DNA from 4 places in the Paenibacillus sp. GL_099_B genome. Region 1 is predicted to be linked to each of the others. Evidence: riboswitches for the same ligand, from Rfam matches in the RefSeq annotation. Region 1 holds a riboswitch; each other region holds the start of a gene.
The links. A riboswitch is a leader RNA that binds a small molecule or an ion and turns the genes downstream of it on or off. The one in region 1 is predicted to bind cyclic di-AMP.
Positions count from the first base shown of each region.

Region 2: another riboswitch for cyclic di-AMP. It lies ahead of AC3ITG_RS06875 (HAD family hydrolase); the one in region 1 lies ahead of AC3ITG_RS00535 (C40 family peptidase).
Region 3: another riboswitch for cyclic di-AMP. It lies ahead of AC3ITG_RS19305 (3D domain-containing protein); the one in region 1 lies ahead of AC3ITG_RS00535 (C40 family peptidase).
Region 4: another riboswitch for cyclic di-AMP. It lies ahead of AC3ITG_RS10730 (C40 family peptidase); the one in region 1 lies ahead of AC3ITG_RS00535 (C40 family peptidase).

Region 1 is NZ_CM174430.1:109,410-113,731, reverse strand. It holds gene AC3ITG_RS00545 (M1 family metallopeptidase) at 1-701, shown strand, start outside; gene AC3ITG_RS00540 (hypothetical protein) at 712-1,554, shown strand; cyclic di-AMP (ydaO/yuaA leader) riboswitch at 1,807-1,944, shown strand; gene AC3ITG_RS00535 (C40 family peptidase) at 1,948-2,418, shown strand; gene AC3ITG_RS00530 (GNAT family N-acetyltransferase) at 2,810-3,304, shown strand; gene AC3ITG_RS00525 (c-type cytochrome) at 3,454-3,813, shown strand; gene rbsK (ribokinase) at 4,145-4,322, opposite strand, start outside.
Region 2 is NZ_CM174430.1:1,517,048-1,521,369, reverse strand. It holds gene AC3ITG_RS06880 (HAD family hydrolase) at 34-726, opposite strand; gene AC3ITG_RS06875 (HAD family hydrolase) at 892-1,290, opposite strand; cyclic di-AMP (ydaO/yuaA leader) riboswitch at 1,408-1,583, opposite strand; partial or broken gene AC3ITG_RS06870 (glutathione peroxidase) at 1,936-2,262, shown strand; gene AC3ITG_RS06865 (hypothetical protein) at 2,343-2,441, opposite strand; tRNA gene AC3ITG_RS06860 (tRNA-Leu) at 2,579-2,661, opposite strand; gene AC3ITG_RS06855 (urease accessory protein UreF) at 3,084-3,785, shown strand; gene AC3ITG_RS06850 (hypothetical protein) at 4,061-4,264, shown strand; gene AC3ITG_RS06845 (nitrogen regulation protein NR(II)) at 4,292-4,322, shown strand, end outside.
Region 3 is NZ_CM174430.1:4,268,596-4,272,917, forward strand. It holds gene AC3ITG_RS19290 (PspA/IM30 family protein) at 1-486, opposite strand, end outside; gene lpdD (prenylated flavin chaperone LpdD) at 616-960, opposite strand; gene AC3ITG_RS19300 (polysaccharide deacetylase family protein) at 1,108-1,896, shown strand; gene AC3ITG_RS19305 (3D domain-containing protein) at 2,029-2,685, opposite strand; cyclic di-AMP (ydaO/yuaA leader) riboswitch at 2,688-2,884, opposite strand; gene AC3ITG_RS19310 (amino acid ABC transporter ATP-binding protein) at 3,170-3,892, opposite strand; gene AC3ITG_RS19315 (ABC transporter substrate-binding protein/permease) at 3,879-4,322, opposite strand, start outside.
Region 4 is NZ_CM174430.1:2,268,037-2,272,358, forward strand. It holds gene AC3ITG_RS10715 (hypothetical protein) at 1-281, shown strand, start outside; gene AC3ITG_RS10720 (hypothetical protein) at 405-623, shown strand; gene AC3ITG_RS10725 (carboxymuconolactone decarboxylase family protein) at 723-1,052, shown strand; gene AC3ITG_RS10730 (C40 family peptidase) at 1,152-1,616, opposite strand; cyclic di-AMP (ydaO/yuaA leader) riboswitch at 1,622-1,753, opposite strand; partial or broken gene AC3ITG_RS10735 (pectate lyase) at 2,016-2,432, shown strand; gene AC3ITG_RS10740 (pectate lyase) at 2,474-2,596, shown strand; tRNA gene AC3ITG_RS10745 (tRNA-Leu) at 2,711-2,794, shown strand; gene AC3ITG_RS10750 (X2-like carbohydrate binding domain-containing protein) at 3,121-4,322, shown strand, end outside.

The sequences.
Region 1 (4,322 bases):
CGGAAGATAAAGTGATGGAACAGGAATACGGACTTATCCCGAATCTGCCTGTACAATCAGGTCTTATTACTTCTCCAGCTTCACTGACACAGGACTCCTGGAAGTTTGATTCTCAGAATCAATATGCAGCGAACGTATACACACGAGGCAAGCTTGTATTACTCGGGATAGAACAACAGGTTGGTGCCAAAACGATGGAACGTGTTCTCTCGACCTATGTAAAGAAATACCGCTTCAAACACCCAACCTCGTCTGATTTTCAAAAGGTAGTGGAGCAAGTAACCCGTACATCCTGGACCGATTATTTTAATCAATATGTATACGGAGACGGCATGGCTGACTTTGCGGTGGAGAAGATCGCAATCAATCCTATCCTGAAAGACGGTCAAACGTTGTACGAGTCGTCCATTACAGTCCAGAAAAAAGGCAGTGAATATAAGAAGGTGCCTGTTCGAATTATGTTCGAAGATGGGAAAACCATGACGAAAGAATGGGATGGCAGCGAGGAGCGCATTACCTACAAACTGACCTATACTTCTCCTGTTTCCTGGGCTATGACTGATCCGCTATACACGATTGTGCTGGAGAACCATCATATGAACAATTTTCTGAAAGCTGGACTGGATGAGCCAACCAAATCCCGCTGGAGCATGAGCGCAACCAAACTTATAGAAGCCATATTCGGAAGTCTGTCATGGTGAGGTGGATACAGTGAAAGCGAAAATACGTGAAGGCTGGTTTCTCGTCCGTCAACATATGTTCATTGCGGCACTCTTATTTCTGTATCAATTAGTATGGGGATACTTTCTTTATCGAATGGTACAGTCTGCTGTGGTTCCGCTGCTCCTGCGTTATCCTGACCCTGATGCAGGGGAACTCAGTACGATTTTATTTAAAATGGAGAGCCAACTCAGCCTGACAACGAATCCGGAGGTCCATCGCTATCTATGGATTCTAGGGGCTATGCTACTGCTGCGGATGCTGATCAGCCCTCTCATTCAGGCAGGGCTGCTCTACTCGCTCCAGCATTTTAACCATTCGGAAGAACGCATTCCATTCATCCGCGGCATCAAAAATTTGTGGAAACCGATGTTATTGCTCCACACCATTCGTACCCTATTGCTGCTGCTACCGGCTTATTGGCTCGCACCAAAGCTCTATTCCATCTTTATGGAAGGTTTTCATTCCCTCCATCTGCTCTTGCCTGGTATTCCCTATGTTGCTGGTTGGATTGTGTACGGTTGGGTTATCCATCATGTCCTGCTCTACATGCAGTTTGGTATCTCAGCTCCTGATGGGGAAGGCGGAGCACGTGGTACGTTTCAAGCTCTATGGATTGCACTACGCCAGGTCATCACTCTAATTGGCATTGCCGTCCTGCTGGGTGGCCTTCATCTCCTGGTCTTTGGTGCCTTTACTTCAGCTTCATGGTTACTAACGGGCTTAACTGGTCTTATACTACAACAGACGTATCCACTTGCCCGGTGCTTGCTGAGCTTATGGAAGATATGCGCCCATTTCCGGTTATGGCAGTCCAACTCGGTCAAGGATTAAATTGAACGGTTAAAAATGGTTACCATCTCTATGTAAAGTTGTATTCATCAAATGCCATTAAACAAGCAAACCTCGACCTTTCCCCGTCAAAGGTCGAGGTTTTTTTTGTTAATTTTGTTGTTAAACGTTGCCAAAGTGATATACCTCTGTTACAATAATCGCAGTGAGTTTTTAGTAACAACTTTGTAATCTTTACCTTCATATTTGTAACTACTTAAAATTTAATCGTCATTACTTGATTTCGCAGGTGCATAACTAGCATAGCCAAATTCCTAGCACCTGGGAAGCGGGGGAACCAGTTATGGGTGAATTGATCTTGCAACAGAGGGATCATAGGGGACCTTCAACCGAATCCTTAAGCTAACCTCGCAGGCATTGGAAGGGGTATATCTCTTGTTTAAGAAGAAATTAACTGCGGCTGTACTCAGCCTCACATTCGCATTATCGCTTGGAGCAGGCAGCGCATTCGCAGATTCAAAAATGGACCAAGTCATTGATTCAGCAATGGGAACTACATACAAAAGCGGAGGAACAACGCTTAACGGCTTTGACTGCTCTGGATTCACAAGTTATGTATTCGACAAGCTGGGTATTGATCTGGCTCGCCAATCGAGTTCGCAATTCGACATGGGCGATTCGGTATCTCGCATGGAAATGAGACCAGGTGACTTGGTATTCTTCAATACAACGGGCAAAGGGGTCTCGCACGTAGGGATCTTTGTAGGGGATGGGAAGTTTGCACACTCCTCTTCTTCTAAAGGAGTTACAATCAGCGCATTAAGTGAAAGCTACTGGGCTAACCGCTATGTTGGCGCTAAACGGATTATGAGCACGGACGCATATGAGACATTGGCCATCGACTAGGGACAAGCTGAGCAACGTCATGCTGTAACAATAACACTACTGTAACGAAGCATAATAGAACCGTCTGGCACATTCTCCGCAGGAATGTATCCGGCGGTTTTTTTGTGCTTCGTTTCCTTTAACGTACTAGGGATAGCTGTCAAACCTAACTTCAACTTATTTAGAGCTATTTTTCGTTGCTTCGTCCGTGCTCTTATAATGTTTTTACCCATCCCACTATAATATAAACGAAATTACCGGAACTTTTGTTTCACTTTTTTTCTAAAACGAGGACTTGCCAAATGAACGCCTCTTTTGTAGAGTGAAAACAAGCTTAGATATGGAATGACATATGTATATGGACGGATCAGAACATTATAGCTTGTTCACAATGAGAGGAGCGTGCAGTTGTATGGATGAAGCCCCTGTGACGTTTCACGTTGTGCCCATGCAAGAAGGACATGCGGAACTAATCTGCGATTGGCAGTATGACCCGCCTTATAATATTTATAGCTGGCTGCCCTGGGAGCAGATGAAAGCACTTGAAGTGGAATTCGGAGATCCCCAGCTACGGAAGGAACAATATGCAGTGGTGCTGGGAGAGGATCATCAGATTTGCGGTTTTGCTCAATACTTCCCACTTGAAAGCGTCACCCGCATTGGACTCGGCATGCACCCCGATCGATGTGGTCATGGTCAAGGGACAGCTTTTGTCTCAGCCATTGTACAGGAAGCAATTCGCCGGAATCCTGCAAACGAAATTGATCTGGAAGTTCTGACCTGGAATGACCGGGCCATTCGTGTCTATCTCAAAGCCGGATTTGTTACGCAGGATACATACGAACGACAGACACCGAGCGGTTTGAAACCTTTTCACTGTATGGTCTATGAAGGTCCACGTGAATAAATAGGGCTTGAAATCACCCTAAAAAGTCCCCGGTATGTGATTAGTTCAAAAAATTACCACAAAATGCTATGATGTCACTACAGGTTCCGGTATAATGATATGGATAGTTTCAAATTAGGTGATCTTTCATTCTGGAGGGGACATAAGGGATGCACAAATGGATCATGAGCGGGGTATTTTTTGCAGCGTGCGCTTTAGCTATTGTACTAATGTTTACGCTTCCAGGGAAAGAGGAAGTTGCAGAAGAAGCGAAACCGACGATGCCGCAAGTTACAATGGATGCAGGACAGGCTGAGGCACTAGTCAAAGCAAACTGTATTACCTGCCACGGTGATCAGCTTCAAGGGGGCATGGGCCCTAGTCTGCAGAAGATTGGCAGCCAAGACGATGTGGAGAAGATTTATACGACCATTGTCAAAGGTAAAAGCGGCGGTATGCCTTCGTTCAAAGACAAGTTGAAGGATGAAGAAATCGCGAATATTGCGATGTGGCTGGCGGAGAAGAAGTAATCCAAGATGTTCAAGGCGATAAGTTTGTGGCGGGTTGCATGTGTAGTGCGTATGGTGGATTCAATCGCCTCCTGCTCTTTGCGCATGCTCTAAACCACGCTGACGCTAGATGCACAACGAACTCACCCCGTATTTGTATTACAGGGTTGCTGGATTTATCAATGGTCATACAGAGAAGAGGCTCTTACTCTCCCGTACTGGGAAGTAAGAGCCTCTTGGTCATTTCAGGGATGCTCCGATGAAAACATACACCACGTTATGGCTATCTCTAGATGCATTGGCGTATCCTATCCTGCCTGCTGGCCTCTGATTCAGCTAAAGCATGCATAGATTACTGGGTCTTTGCCTTATGCTCGGCAAGGAAAGCCTGCACCTCAGTTGCGGACGGCATCCCGGACTGGGCGCCGAGCTTCGTCACGGACAACGCGGCTGCGCCCATGGCGAAGCTTACCGCCGCGTCCAGCGTCTCTCCGCGCGCGAGGGCTACTCCCAGCGCGCCGTTGAAGCAA
Region 2 (4,322 bases), 1.4 Mb from region 1:
CCATACCGATTAGTTCTTAAATACTGCTCTTATTTAGTTGTCTGAATTTTGAGTTACCATTAACAATGGAAGAAGCTCCTCCAGTGATTCAATAGTCCAATCTGGACGCTCTGCATCCGCAAGCTCCGGCTGGAACCTGCCATAACCCTGCAAAATCCGGATCGTGTGCATACCCAGCTTCTTAGCCGGAATAATATCATTATCAATCCTGTCGCCGATCATGACCGCTTCCTCAGGTTTACATCCCGCCTGTTTCAACGCTACAGCATACAATTCAGGATCAGGCTTGGACACTCCTTCTTCAGCCGAACAGGCCAGCACATCCACATACTTGCGCAAGCCGTAGCTATCCAGCCGATTTTCCGTCCCCGGGCTCTGATTGGCAATGATACCAATCTTATAATGCTGCGACAACGTCTGGAGAACAGTGTCAGCTGACGCGAAGGGGTGCTCAAGCTCTTTGCGAAACTTCAGCTTCTCCTGTATCTGTTCCCGGTGCCCCTCATCGCTAATAAGGGTACGAATAGCCAATTTCATCGGCCATTGCTCGTAATTTCGGTAGGAGGCGGCAAATATATCTCGTACCGTCTGCATCTCCACCTGATAACCAAGCGCACAAGCTTCACGAACGAACTGACCGATAATATCATCTACCGGCTCCCATTCGTCCACGAGCGTATCCCCCACATCAAAGAACAACCATTGTATTCCACGTACATCCGGCACGCCTATTCCTCCTCGTTAGCCACAGGAAATTCATATCCCCATTTCCCAAACCATAAAAAAGAAGACCCACCATCATGCATGAGTCTCCTCAAGATTCCGTTTATTTATGATTTCAATTATAACAGGCAGCTGACACTGGATCAATCACAGGAATAGTACTAGCCACTAGCCATTAAGCAGAAACCCAACTTCCCCATTCAAGGAATATACAATACGGTCTGCTCCCATTCCCCGATAGATCCCTTTGGGATGGCTTTGTTCCGTAATGACACACAGGGACTTGGATGTCCAAGAGCGGCAGATCTGCAAATATCGACAGGTCAGGTTTAGGCTATTTTCAAAAATAAAAACATTGCCGACACTGTCTTGCGGCAAAAACCATTTCTGAGCTGCAGCCGTGTTCATGCGAATGACATGCTCCACACCGATTCTCCGGAGCCTGCGCTCTTCCCCTGCACTGTTGGTCAGAACGGCAAACGGCATTTTTTTGTACATCAGCAATTTGATAAATTTACGTCCTGCTTCATTTGGAGCAGTCACTAAGATCATCTCTTTATCCATCATTCGTTCCTCCCTTGGCGTGAAAAGACAACAAAAAAGAAGCGTGGGGGACCAAGGCCTCCCGGACGCTTCTTCAATAATCCATAGCAAAAAGACACTATGAACCAGCGTACGGCTTGTTGCCTCTCCCTTTAACGCTTACGAGGTTAGCTGACGGATTCGGGCGCGAGAGTCGCCCTATTTCCGGCTGTCACCGGAAAATTCACCCCATGGATGCCTACTGTCCTGGACAGTTCATCCTGTTGGTTCCCCCGTTTCCCACCCATGAATGAATGGAAACTCAGCGATTAAAACATCGTTCCTTTATAATCATTAATCAGAGCGATATTATCGTTTGTTTCGTTTTTCATGTAAAATTTAATTAGAATTGGAATTACGATATGAATCATACACCCGTGCCATATTGGTGTAAAGTCTGCGCAGATCACCGAATCGACGGATTTTTGCCATTTCACATCAATAATAGCGCTTACAACACATCCATTCTCTACCCATCTCTTCAAAGCTCTCTAATTCTCTCTTTAGCGAAATTCAGGTAGCAAATCAGTCACAGATCATACACGACAGCTTCAAATTGAGTTAAAAAATCAATATTAATTTTGCAATATTTAATTGCAATCAATATAATAGAAGATAGAAGAATATGAAATGGAGGAGATTTTCATGTCAGTCTACGACTACAAAGTAAACACCCTTCGCGGTCAGGAAGTTGAAATGTCCAACTATAGTGACAAAGTACTGCTTATCGTGAATACAGCAAGCCAATGCGGCCTCACACCTCAATTCAAAGGTCTGCAAGAACTTCAGGACAAGTTTAAAGACTCCCCATTTGAAGTTCTTGGTTTTCCAAGCAACCAGTTTGCACAGGAAAAAGGCTCTTCTGATGATATTGCCGAGTTCTGTCAGATGAACTATGGTGTTAGCTTCCCGATGTTTGAGAAGATCGATGTGAATGGTTCAAGCGCTCATCCTCTATTCCAGCACCTTACCAAAGAAGCGCCAGGCGTACTCGGCTCCAAAGCCATCAAATGGAACTTCACCAAATTCCTTGTGGATCAGAACGGACGTGTTCTGAAACGGTATGCTCCCAAAACAACACCTGATAAAATTGAAGCGGACATCAAAGAATTGCTTAAATAACAAGTGAAGGCCATCCGACCCCGGTAGACAGAATGAACATGTATTCAGGGGAAACGGGTGACCTTTTTTTGTCTGGACCCATCTTTATTGTAAAAAAGCATAAAAAAAGAAGCTCCCCATACGGGAAGCTTCTTCTTAATCGTTCTTATGATGCGGTCGAGAGGACTCGAACCTCCACGGGTATACACCCACTACCCCCTCAAGATAGCGTGTCTGCCATTCCACCACGACCGCATGTCATAAATAATCGGCAACAGAATTGATTATACCCGGTTCATGTTTAAAAGTAAAGCATTTTTCTTAATATCATTTTAACTGCGCTTTTCTCTTCCATAAATCGTATAATCTCGTCATTTTCTCCTACGAAGTGCATATGATTAAATTTGATCTCGTTTGTATACCCGATTAGGCTGATCACTCTACTTTATTAGTATTTCCATCCTTCACATCCTCTTAGCTCAACATAACTCATTAAGTTATATAAAATAACATTGAATAGATTTAATATTTAAAAAACCAAGAAACTATTGACAAAAAGCGGATATTTATGTGAATATATATATCATATAATTCGGATTTACAAACATAAAGCGAATCAAAATGGAGTATAAATGTTATTTAATATTACATTTAACGAACGTAGGAGGCGAAAGATTGTGAACCGTGGGAATAAGCTGCTCGATTATGTCAAACTGCTTGATTCCTCTATCCAGGTCGGAGGGTTCACCCATTCCTTCGGTATGGATGCCCATATCGCTGAAGGTACCATTCGTAGTGCTGAAGATCTCGAATCATTCATGCGCTGTCAATTGCACCCCAGCATCGTGCGTTTGGAAGGTATGGCGATTAAAGGTATATACACCGCCGCAGATCACAATGACGCATGGCGTACAGCCCTCATCGACAAGCTTGTCCATGTCCAGCGGACCCCAGTCAATCTCAGAGAACATGCCTCCACAATGGGCAAACGACTGATTAAGCTGGCTCGTGCACTCCACCCCTGGATTGATTTTAGCCTTCTCGAACAAACCCTGGCTAAGTATGAATCCGTTGGCTGCCTCTCCACCGTTCACGCCTGGATTAACCACCACCTCGAAATCCCTGTCGAGGAGGCGGTCCTTGGTTATCTGCATTCAGCCATGAGTGCCTGCATAACTGAAGCCTCCAAAGCGATTCCCCTTAACACCGATACAACCCAGGACCTGTTGGTTCGCCTGGCCGCAGACCTGGAGCATGAATGGCATACCGTCAGCGCCTCTGCTGCGGATGGACTGGTACAACCAACCTCAATGTCCACGAAAACGTTGTTCCCAAGCTTTCACATGCTTGGAGCAGGGCTTCACGCATACAGAGCCTAATTCCCATCCCCTTTTTCTTCATACAACCCACCTCCTCACACAGTAAAATATAAAAACACGCCGCAACCTCATTGCTGGCGTGTTTTTTATGTCAATTATTTTGTATATTTAACGTATTTACGCCATTTAACATATTAAAATACACTTATTTCCGTCTTTTTTAATTGTTAGATGACGCAAATACGTATATAATAAAACATACAGCTCGCATATCTATATATTTTACACCAAGAATAACCAGCTGAACACTACATTCCAACGAGGGGTGAACCCTTTTGAACAAAAAGAAACCTGTGACTCCTTTCGGATGGGCCATTAAACGCCGACTAACCGAACTCCAGGTCGACCAAAAGACATTTTGTGAACAGTATGGCATTCCGCCATATCGTCTGTCCAATCTCATTCACGGCACACGCAAAGCAACCCGGTTCAGGAACCAGGTCGCAGACATTTTGGAAATTCCAGATGATTTAAGATAAGATTTCTGCCAAGGAGGAGCTCATTTCATGAGATACTTAATATCCGATCTGGAGAGAT
Region 3 (4,322 bases), 2.9 Mb from region 1:
ATCGGAGCCAAATCCGTTCAGCGCCTTGTTGATTTCGGTTTGAGCTTTTGCAGCGTTGTAGCGCGCAACCAATGTTTCACGTTTATTTTTCATTTGGGTCAATTGTTTACGCATTTCGTCCAGCTTGCCACGAAGGTTATCGGCAGAAGCCTTGTTTTGATCATAGCTTGTTTTGTATTCGGCCATCTTCTCTTCAGCAACTTTTTTCTCTTCCAGTGCCCGACGAGCCAAATCCATATTCTGTGCACGTGCTGCTGTATGTGCTTGCTCCTCACGTTTCTTCACGAGAGCTTCCTGTTCTTCGAACAGCTGCTTGAATTTCTTCTCAATGGCGATCTGTGCAGCAACAGCTTTCTCCGCGTCTTCCAGATCTTCCTGCATATCTCGGATATATTGATCCGTCATCTTGATCGGATCTTCTGCCTTGTCAATAATAGAGTTAATGTTAGACATCGTTAAATCGCGCAATCGTTTGAAAATGGACATTATGGTATTCCTCCTAGTCGATAGTTCATCCTTGTATATAATCATACATACGTGGCAATGTTCTACTCGTTTCAATTTTAACAAAAAAAATCATAAAAAACGATTTTAGCCTGCTTAGCCTATATGGAACTATTGAATCAATCGACCCGTTTGGCACAGCTCTTCATCAAGCAGCTTCTCTGCAGTCTGCACAATCTCATCAATCTGCATCCGCGTAATTGCATCAAAGTGAATCCCCATTATTACGGTTACGGTTACCTTTAAATGAAGGGCAGCCTTACGTGCGAGCCTTTCACACAACTCTTGTTCTTTATGCCCTGGAATATGCACCGTAGCCCCACTCACTCGTTCAAGGTCTGGATAAAATGTTGCTACTGCTCCAATATGTGATCTTCCTCCAGTTACCATAAACACTTTGTCTTCCCCTGCCTCAATCACCTGTAAACGAACGGAGTTTAAGTCGTATGTACTCATCCTGCTCCACCTGTCCTTTTCTATATATATGGTGGAATTATGGCTCCGATTTAGCGAATCAGCAATGAAACATCTCACATCATGCATAAATACGGATGGCCCCGGGCATACCAAAGAGAACGCAATTTGGGAAAAGGAGGCACGAACATGCGTATACGCCTCATAATGTTATCCATCATGGTCATTCTTCTGGGAGGAAGTTATGCTCCTGCTCAGTTATGGGCTTCTTCAAGCCCGCAAGCCGAACCTGCTTCGAAGTCTGATTCTCCTGAAGAAGAACAGTTAACTCTGGGACAACTCAGACAGAAATATGCGGATACGTTCAAAACCAATGGCCCCTCAACAAAAAAGGTCGCTCTGACTTTTGATGACGTACCTGATCCAAGGTTCACACCGCAGGTACTGGATATTCTAAAAAAATACAAGGTGCGGGCTACGTTTTTCATTGTGGGAAATCGCGCTGAGAAACATCCGGATTTAGTGAAACGCATGGTGAAGGAAGGGCATATTGTGGGCAACCACAGCTACAATCACCCGGAGTTCAGTAAGTTATCCATGAATGCATTTCGCAAACAAATCTTACATACCGGGGATATTATTCGAAATCTGGCGGGTTACACTCCCAAAATGATTCGTCCACCCTATGGCGACATTAACGAGCAACAGCTGCAATGGGCAGCCAAACAACATTATAGCATTGTGAACTGGAACGTCGATTCTCTGGACTGGAAGGGCCTCTCCAAAGAGGAAGTCAAGCAAAACATCCTGTCCGCCGTCAAACCGGGTTCGATTGTTCTGCAGCATGCAGGAGGCGGTGTAGGATCAAAGCTGAGTGGTACCATTGAGGCGTTGCCTGAAGTTATCGAGGAATTGCGAAACCGCGGGTACGAGCTGGTGACTTTGGACGAAATGCTGGAACTGCCAAAGGGTAAATAGGTCAAGATCCCTTTAAGTCGGATATTCAAAAGGGTGTCCTTCAATCACATTATCGTGATTGGAGAACACCCTTTACTGTTTAATTTAGATTTAGTTGGAGTCACATATGATGATGTGAAGCTTGCTTTGATTTTATTTCAAAATGTAAAGTTCAACATCCTGAATACCAAATGTGCTCACGGATTGCTTGCTGCCAGGAATAAAGATATCGATCTTGTGACCTTTAATGGCACTGCCCACATCACGAGCCGTAGCGACAAATGCCTGTTTTGGCAGTCCTGGATGTGTATGACCTGTCACCAGTACCTTTGTACCCAATGGAATGATACTTGGGTCTACTGCAATGGTACCCAATTCAAGCGGATTACCGAAGTAATCCACAGCTCCCCAGCCTCCATTTTCGGAAGCGTCGGCGGAGTATGCTGTTGCTTTGACGTCGACAGCTTTGCTGTAATCAAACGTTTTCCCCCAGGCTTGAACAACCTTACTGTCCGCGTTAACGTCAAGACTTGCGGCAGTTACCGTTTTAGCTGCTGCAGCAGAAGCTGTGTTCGTTGTTTTACCAGGAATCGTAATTTTCAAACCGCCATAAATGTTGTAAGCTGAGATATCATTGTTAGCTTTAATAAGAGCGTTAAGTCCAACTCCATATTGTTTGGATAAGGTGTAGAAGGTATCCCCCTCTTTGGCCATATGAACTGAGTCAGCATGAGCCGGAACGGCCTGAATGAGCATTGCTGCTGTCAGCAAAGCTGTTGCTGTTTTGGCTATACGTTTCTTGTTAATCATGGTCTTCCTCCCTCATTATGCCTGCGAAGTTAGTTGTCGGATTCGGATGGAGGAAACCACCCTATAGGTTCAATTACATTAAAAATTTATGTAGCCCTAATTCACCCCAAGCCGTGTGCAAATGATTCTTCCCCAAGCACACCTTGCATCGTTACATCCCCCACACTCCCAACTCCGGAAGTTTCGGCAGGAACAAATATATCACAATTTTGTAACCAAGAGTCGTAGTAAATGTTACCATCTGGCTAATTCACTTCAACATTTATGCTGAATTCTAGCGACTTTTTCAAAAAAATGTCTGTTTGGGCTTATATCGTTGATGACAGAAACGTTACTTTTTATGTAAATCCGTGCGTATCCTTACATAACAAAACAATCCCTATTGACTAATCGTCGACAGGGATTGTTTAGGGGATGAAATTCTCATCCGCAGTATAGATTTTGTATTTTCATCTTGATCTTCATCCTTAATGACTTGGATGTATTAGAGCACTTTAGCGAGGAAGTCACGTGTACGTGCATGCTTAGGCTCACCAAACACTTCATTAGGCGTTCCTTCTTCTACAATAACCCCACCATCCATAAACAGGATGCGATCACCCACTTCGCGTGCGAAGCCCATCTCATGCGTTACAATAACCATAGTCATGCCACCCTCTGCAAGCCGCTTCATGACATCCAGTACTTCACCGACCATTTCAGGGTCCAGTGCAGAAGTAGGCTCGTCAAACAGCATGACATGCGGCTGCATCGCAAGAGCTCTTGCAATGGCTATCCGTTGTTTTTGTCCACCGGACAGCTGATTTGGAAAGGCGTCCTTTTTGTCAGACAGGCCAACCGTCTTGAGCAAGTCTGCGCAGATTTGTTCCGCTTCGTGTGCAGACTGTTTTTTCACTTTAATGGGAGCAATCGTAATGTTCTGCTGCACCGTTTTGTGCGGGAACAGATTGAAATGCTGGAATACCATCCCCATTTTTTCACGAGTTGCATTAATGTTATGTTTGGGGTCAGTGATCGAAACTCCCTCAAAGTCAATCTCACCGGAAGTAGGCTGCTCCAGTAAGTTCAGACAACGTAAAAAGGTACTTTTCCCCGATCCGGACGGACCGATGACCACGACAACCTCACCTTTGCCAATCGTTACGTTAATGCCCTTAAGCACTTCGTTCTTATCATAGGATTTATATAATTGTCTAACGTCTATCACTTGCACTCAACTTCCTTTCCAGTCTACCCAGCAGCTTGGACAAAATGAACGTCAGCACAAAGTAGATGGCTGCCGCAATCAAGAATGGATTCATCCCTTGATACGTAATGTTTTTGACCACACTTGCTTGGTACATAATGTCCACCATACCGATAACGGAGATAATGGAGGATTCCTTGATAATGGTCACGAACTCATTACCGATCGCCGGCAACACCGCTTTGAACGCTTGTGGGAGCACGATGAAGCGCATTGCCGCACCTCTGCCCATCCCCAGAGAACGAGCTGCTTCCAGTTGGCCGCGATCCACACCCTGTATACCTGCGCGGAAAATCTCAGCAAGATAGGCACCGCTGTTAATGGATAGAGTGATAATCCCCGCCTGAAGAGCAGAGAAATTAATTCCAAAGGTCAATGAAACACCGTAATA
Region 4 (4,322 bases), 2.2 Mb from region 1:
AATCGAAAGTACATTTTGAGCGTGCCCTGGATTGTAAACATACGGAATTCGATGACCTTTATCCCTATATGATTGAACATCCTCAATTTTTCTGGTACAAACGCTACGTTGCCTGGTCAGAATTGCTGACGATTGTAGGCTTGTGCGAAGAGTTGTCCTTCTCTTGGAAAGAACAATTTACACCGCATCAAGTGGAGTACCTTGAAGAACGTGTGATGTCCGCCAAAGTGCTTGATTTTTGGTTTGAGAAGAACGACAGCAAAGAGCACGCGCAGCGGTAACTTTCAGTCGGGACATACTTTCGAATGACATGACAGTCCAATACAGTCACGTGAGACCTAAATGACTTATCATTTAGGTCTCTTTTTGTAAATAATTTTTTTGGGAAAGTAGGCGTCGGAAATATGATCAGTGATGCACAATTGGATGCACTGCGTTTATCAGGTGAAAAAGTAAGGGTAGTACGGGACGAGATTCAGTCCAATGATGTGACAGGTATTGTAGTGGCTTGGGACGGGGAGCAGGTACTCATTCGCCGTCAGAATCGTCGTGTGGTCAAGCTTGATCGGAATTACCGATATCAATTGTTCAGCGAACCACGCGAGAGCCTGCTCGAAGAATAGGATTTACCATGGATGTTTTGGCATAATTACACCTCTCGGGAGAGAAGATAGGTACAGTGAGAGCTTGTAACATATCAGCCGAGAGGATGTGCGGTAACCGTGACATTGATGAATGATAAGGTTCATGCCTATAAAGATCAGATTGGTGAATTAAGCGACGTGCTGCCAGCTGTGGTGAAGTCTTATCATGAGTTCACTGGAGAATGTTTTCAGGCAGGGGCGATTGATGCCAAGACCAAACAGCTGATTGCGCTGGGCATTGGTTTGTTTGCAAACAATGAGGTATGTACGTTTTACCATGTGGAAGAGGCACGTGCCAAAGGAGCGACCGATCAGGAGATTATGGAGACGGTTGCTGTGGCTGGAGCAGTAGGCGGAGGTCATGCGCTGTCTCAGGGTGCAATGAGAGTACAGAAGGCATTACATTAAAAGTTTTAATTGCAGACTGATTGCGACTTTACGTCTGTAGAAAATCAATGTAGACAAAGAAAAGGCTCCGGTTATAACCGAAGCCTTTTCGTGTTTAACTTATATTTTGCCCAGCATTTTGTTATACATAAACTGTCCTGTTACCCGGCGTGCTGTTACGTAACGATCGTTGAAGTAAGGATTGGATAATTGTGTGATGCTGACACCCTTGCTGCTTGAAGCATGAGCGAACTGTCCGCCCCCGATATATACACCTGTATGTGAAATGCCATTGCCCATCGTATTAAAGAATACCATGTCACCAGTACGCAGATTAGCTTTGGATACCGGAGTTCCGGCCTTAGCTTGTTGCTGGGAAGTGCGTGGTAATTCAATGCTATATTTGTTGAAAATATATCTCATAAATCCAGAGCAATCAAATCCGGCCATTGTTGTGCCGCCCCATTTGTAAGGTATGCCAGTCATGTTGTTAACGACGGTGTTAATACTGCTTGCCTCTGTGCTTGCTGCACCGGATGTAAATAGAACTGCTGCTCCAAAAATGGAGATGATAAGCTTTTTCAAAATTTTTGTTCTCCCTTCGATGCCTACGGAGTTAGCTAAGGGTTCGGTAGAAGGTTCCCTATATTTCCTATGTATAAGAATAATTCACCCAAAATGGTTCCCCCGTTTTCAAACATGAAACTCGGCAAATGAATAATTAAGTTTTTGTAACCTTTTGAAACTATATTGCATAAATGCGAAAATGTCAAACCGATCTTGAACACTTCTTATCATCTCAATGTTAACGGAATTATCGCTATTTATGTAGAAATAACTCGAATGTTGATTTTTAATAGATGACAAAAAAGTAACTACTGTTTCAAATGGAGAAAAATTGGACAATTTATTGGTTTTCTCATATACAATTAGACGATAGCTTTAGGTTAAGTATCTGGAACGACAGCAAGTATCTCAGATATTTTGCCTAATCAACGTCCTGACGGGGGATGGAAGAAGGAGTACAAAGAAACAAGTGGTGAGTGGGCCAAATCTACGATTGATAACAAAGCTACATACTCAGAAATTAGAAGATTAGCCAAGGAATTTAAAAAGACGAATGATCCGCGGTATTCGGCTGCTGCCATCAAAGGAATCAACTTACGATGATGCCATGATAATGTCATGTACATGTTGGATGAAGTAGGTGCACGTAAAGGTGATTTCTCATTCATCGACAGCTCTCTTGCGGATCGCAGTAAAAAATCAGTTGCCAAAGGCGTAGATGCTCTTAATACACAGGTTGTAGCGAATGGTAAACTGACTGCATGGGGACAGCTGCATGATTCCAGCTCCCTTAAACCTGCAGGAACAAGGATTTATGAAGTAGCAAACTCGTAGCTGATTCAGGTGCAGCGCCAATTTGGGCACGTTTTTACGAAATTGGAACGGATAAACCGATCTTCGTAGGACGTGATGGGGTTGTGAAATATAAACTCAGCGATATCGATAAGGAAAGAAGAGGCGGGTATGCCTGGTACGGCAACTGGCCTTCCAAGATATAATTTTTAAAAGGCTTTATCATTGAAGGGGAATTATTTTTTTGTTGACACTAATTACCTGCACATGATATATTATTTCTTGTCGCCGCGATATAATTTCTCGGAGATACGACATACGCGGTCGTGGCGGAATTGGCAGACGCGCACGGTTCAGGTCCGTGTGGGCTAACCCCCGTGGAGGTTCGAGTCCTCTCGACCGCATCATATGTAATACGAAAAAGGTTCCTAGAATGGCATTGTTGCCACTTTAGGAACCTTTTTTATTTGTTTACGGATTTTGATATTTGCTCATCCTAATTCTTTTCAACTCATTCCTTCAACTTGAGCAGAGAAAAAAACTTTGTTTATTTATCCAGTAATGGAAATGTGTTCGTTCTGCGACGGTTTGCCCTTATATTTCAGGTTAATTGTACGTAAAATACCGAATTGTACCTATCCTGGAAATCTTTCATCCACTATTCTCTTCTCGTATGGAAGCGCTATCAACAAGGGTTTGAACGACCAAATTCAGAGGGGGTAGGGATAATTTGAAACGAATCGGAAAAAGGATGGCAATGTGTTTCATGGTAATCATGATTGCGGCAGTGCAGTTCGGGATAATCGGAACGACAGGTAATGTGGCACAAGCAGCAGATAAGAGTCTGGCCCAAAAGCCGTATATGGGTTGGAGCAGTTACAGCATGCAGGTATATGACGGGGCGGGTAACTGGACATCGGCCGAGAGTATTAAGAAGCAATCGGACGCCATGCGCGAGAAGCTGCAAGCCCATGGATATGAATACATTAATATTGATGCTGGCTGGAACGGTGACGAGGATGAATACGGCCGTCCTATTCCGAGTGAAGTTCTTTATCCGAACGGATTTCAGGAGGTCATCGACTATGTTCATAATAACGGACAGAAGATCGGGATTTATCTGATTCCGGGGTTATCGATTACCGCCTATAACAAAAATCTTGAGGTTTATGGGACGGGCGGAGCATGTCGTATGCAGGATATTGCGGTACAGCCGCTCGTTATTATGGATGCTTGGGATTCGTACACTTACAAAATTGATTTTACGAACCCTTGCTCACAGAAGTACATTGACTCAATCGCGGATCTTCTTGGCGAGTGGGGCATCAACTTTGTCAAATTCGACAGTGTGACTCCAGGATCGGGAATCAATAACCTGAGCCGGGATGCACGCGGCGATGTGGAGGCATGGTCCAAAGCCCTGGACAGAAATAACATCTGGTTTGAGCTTTCCTGGGCGCTTGACCACAATTACGTGGACTTCTGGAAAAAGTATGCGAACGGCTGGCGTATTGACTGGGATGTTGAAGCCTATGACAGCAGTAAGGGATTGACCGAATGGTCGAGTATTTCCCGCTTATTCCCCATAGCAGCCATCTGGTGGCGTGATGCAGGGCCAGGGGGCTGGAACGATTTCGATTCCCTGAATGTCGGGAATGGCTCGATGGATGGTCTGACCAAGGTTGAGCGGCAAACCGCCACGACCTTCTGGTCTATCTCTTCAGCGCCACTCTATACAGGCAATGATTTAACAAGGCTAGACAGCTATGGATTGGAATTGCTTACGAATGACGAAGTCATTGCCGTCAATCAGGCCGGACGTCCAGGCCATCCGGTTTCCATGGAGACCCAGCAGCAGGTTTGGTATGCCAATAACGGAGATGGTACTTACAGTGTAGCCTTGTTCAATTTGGGCGACCAGAGTGCGGAGGT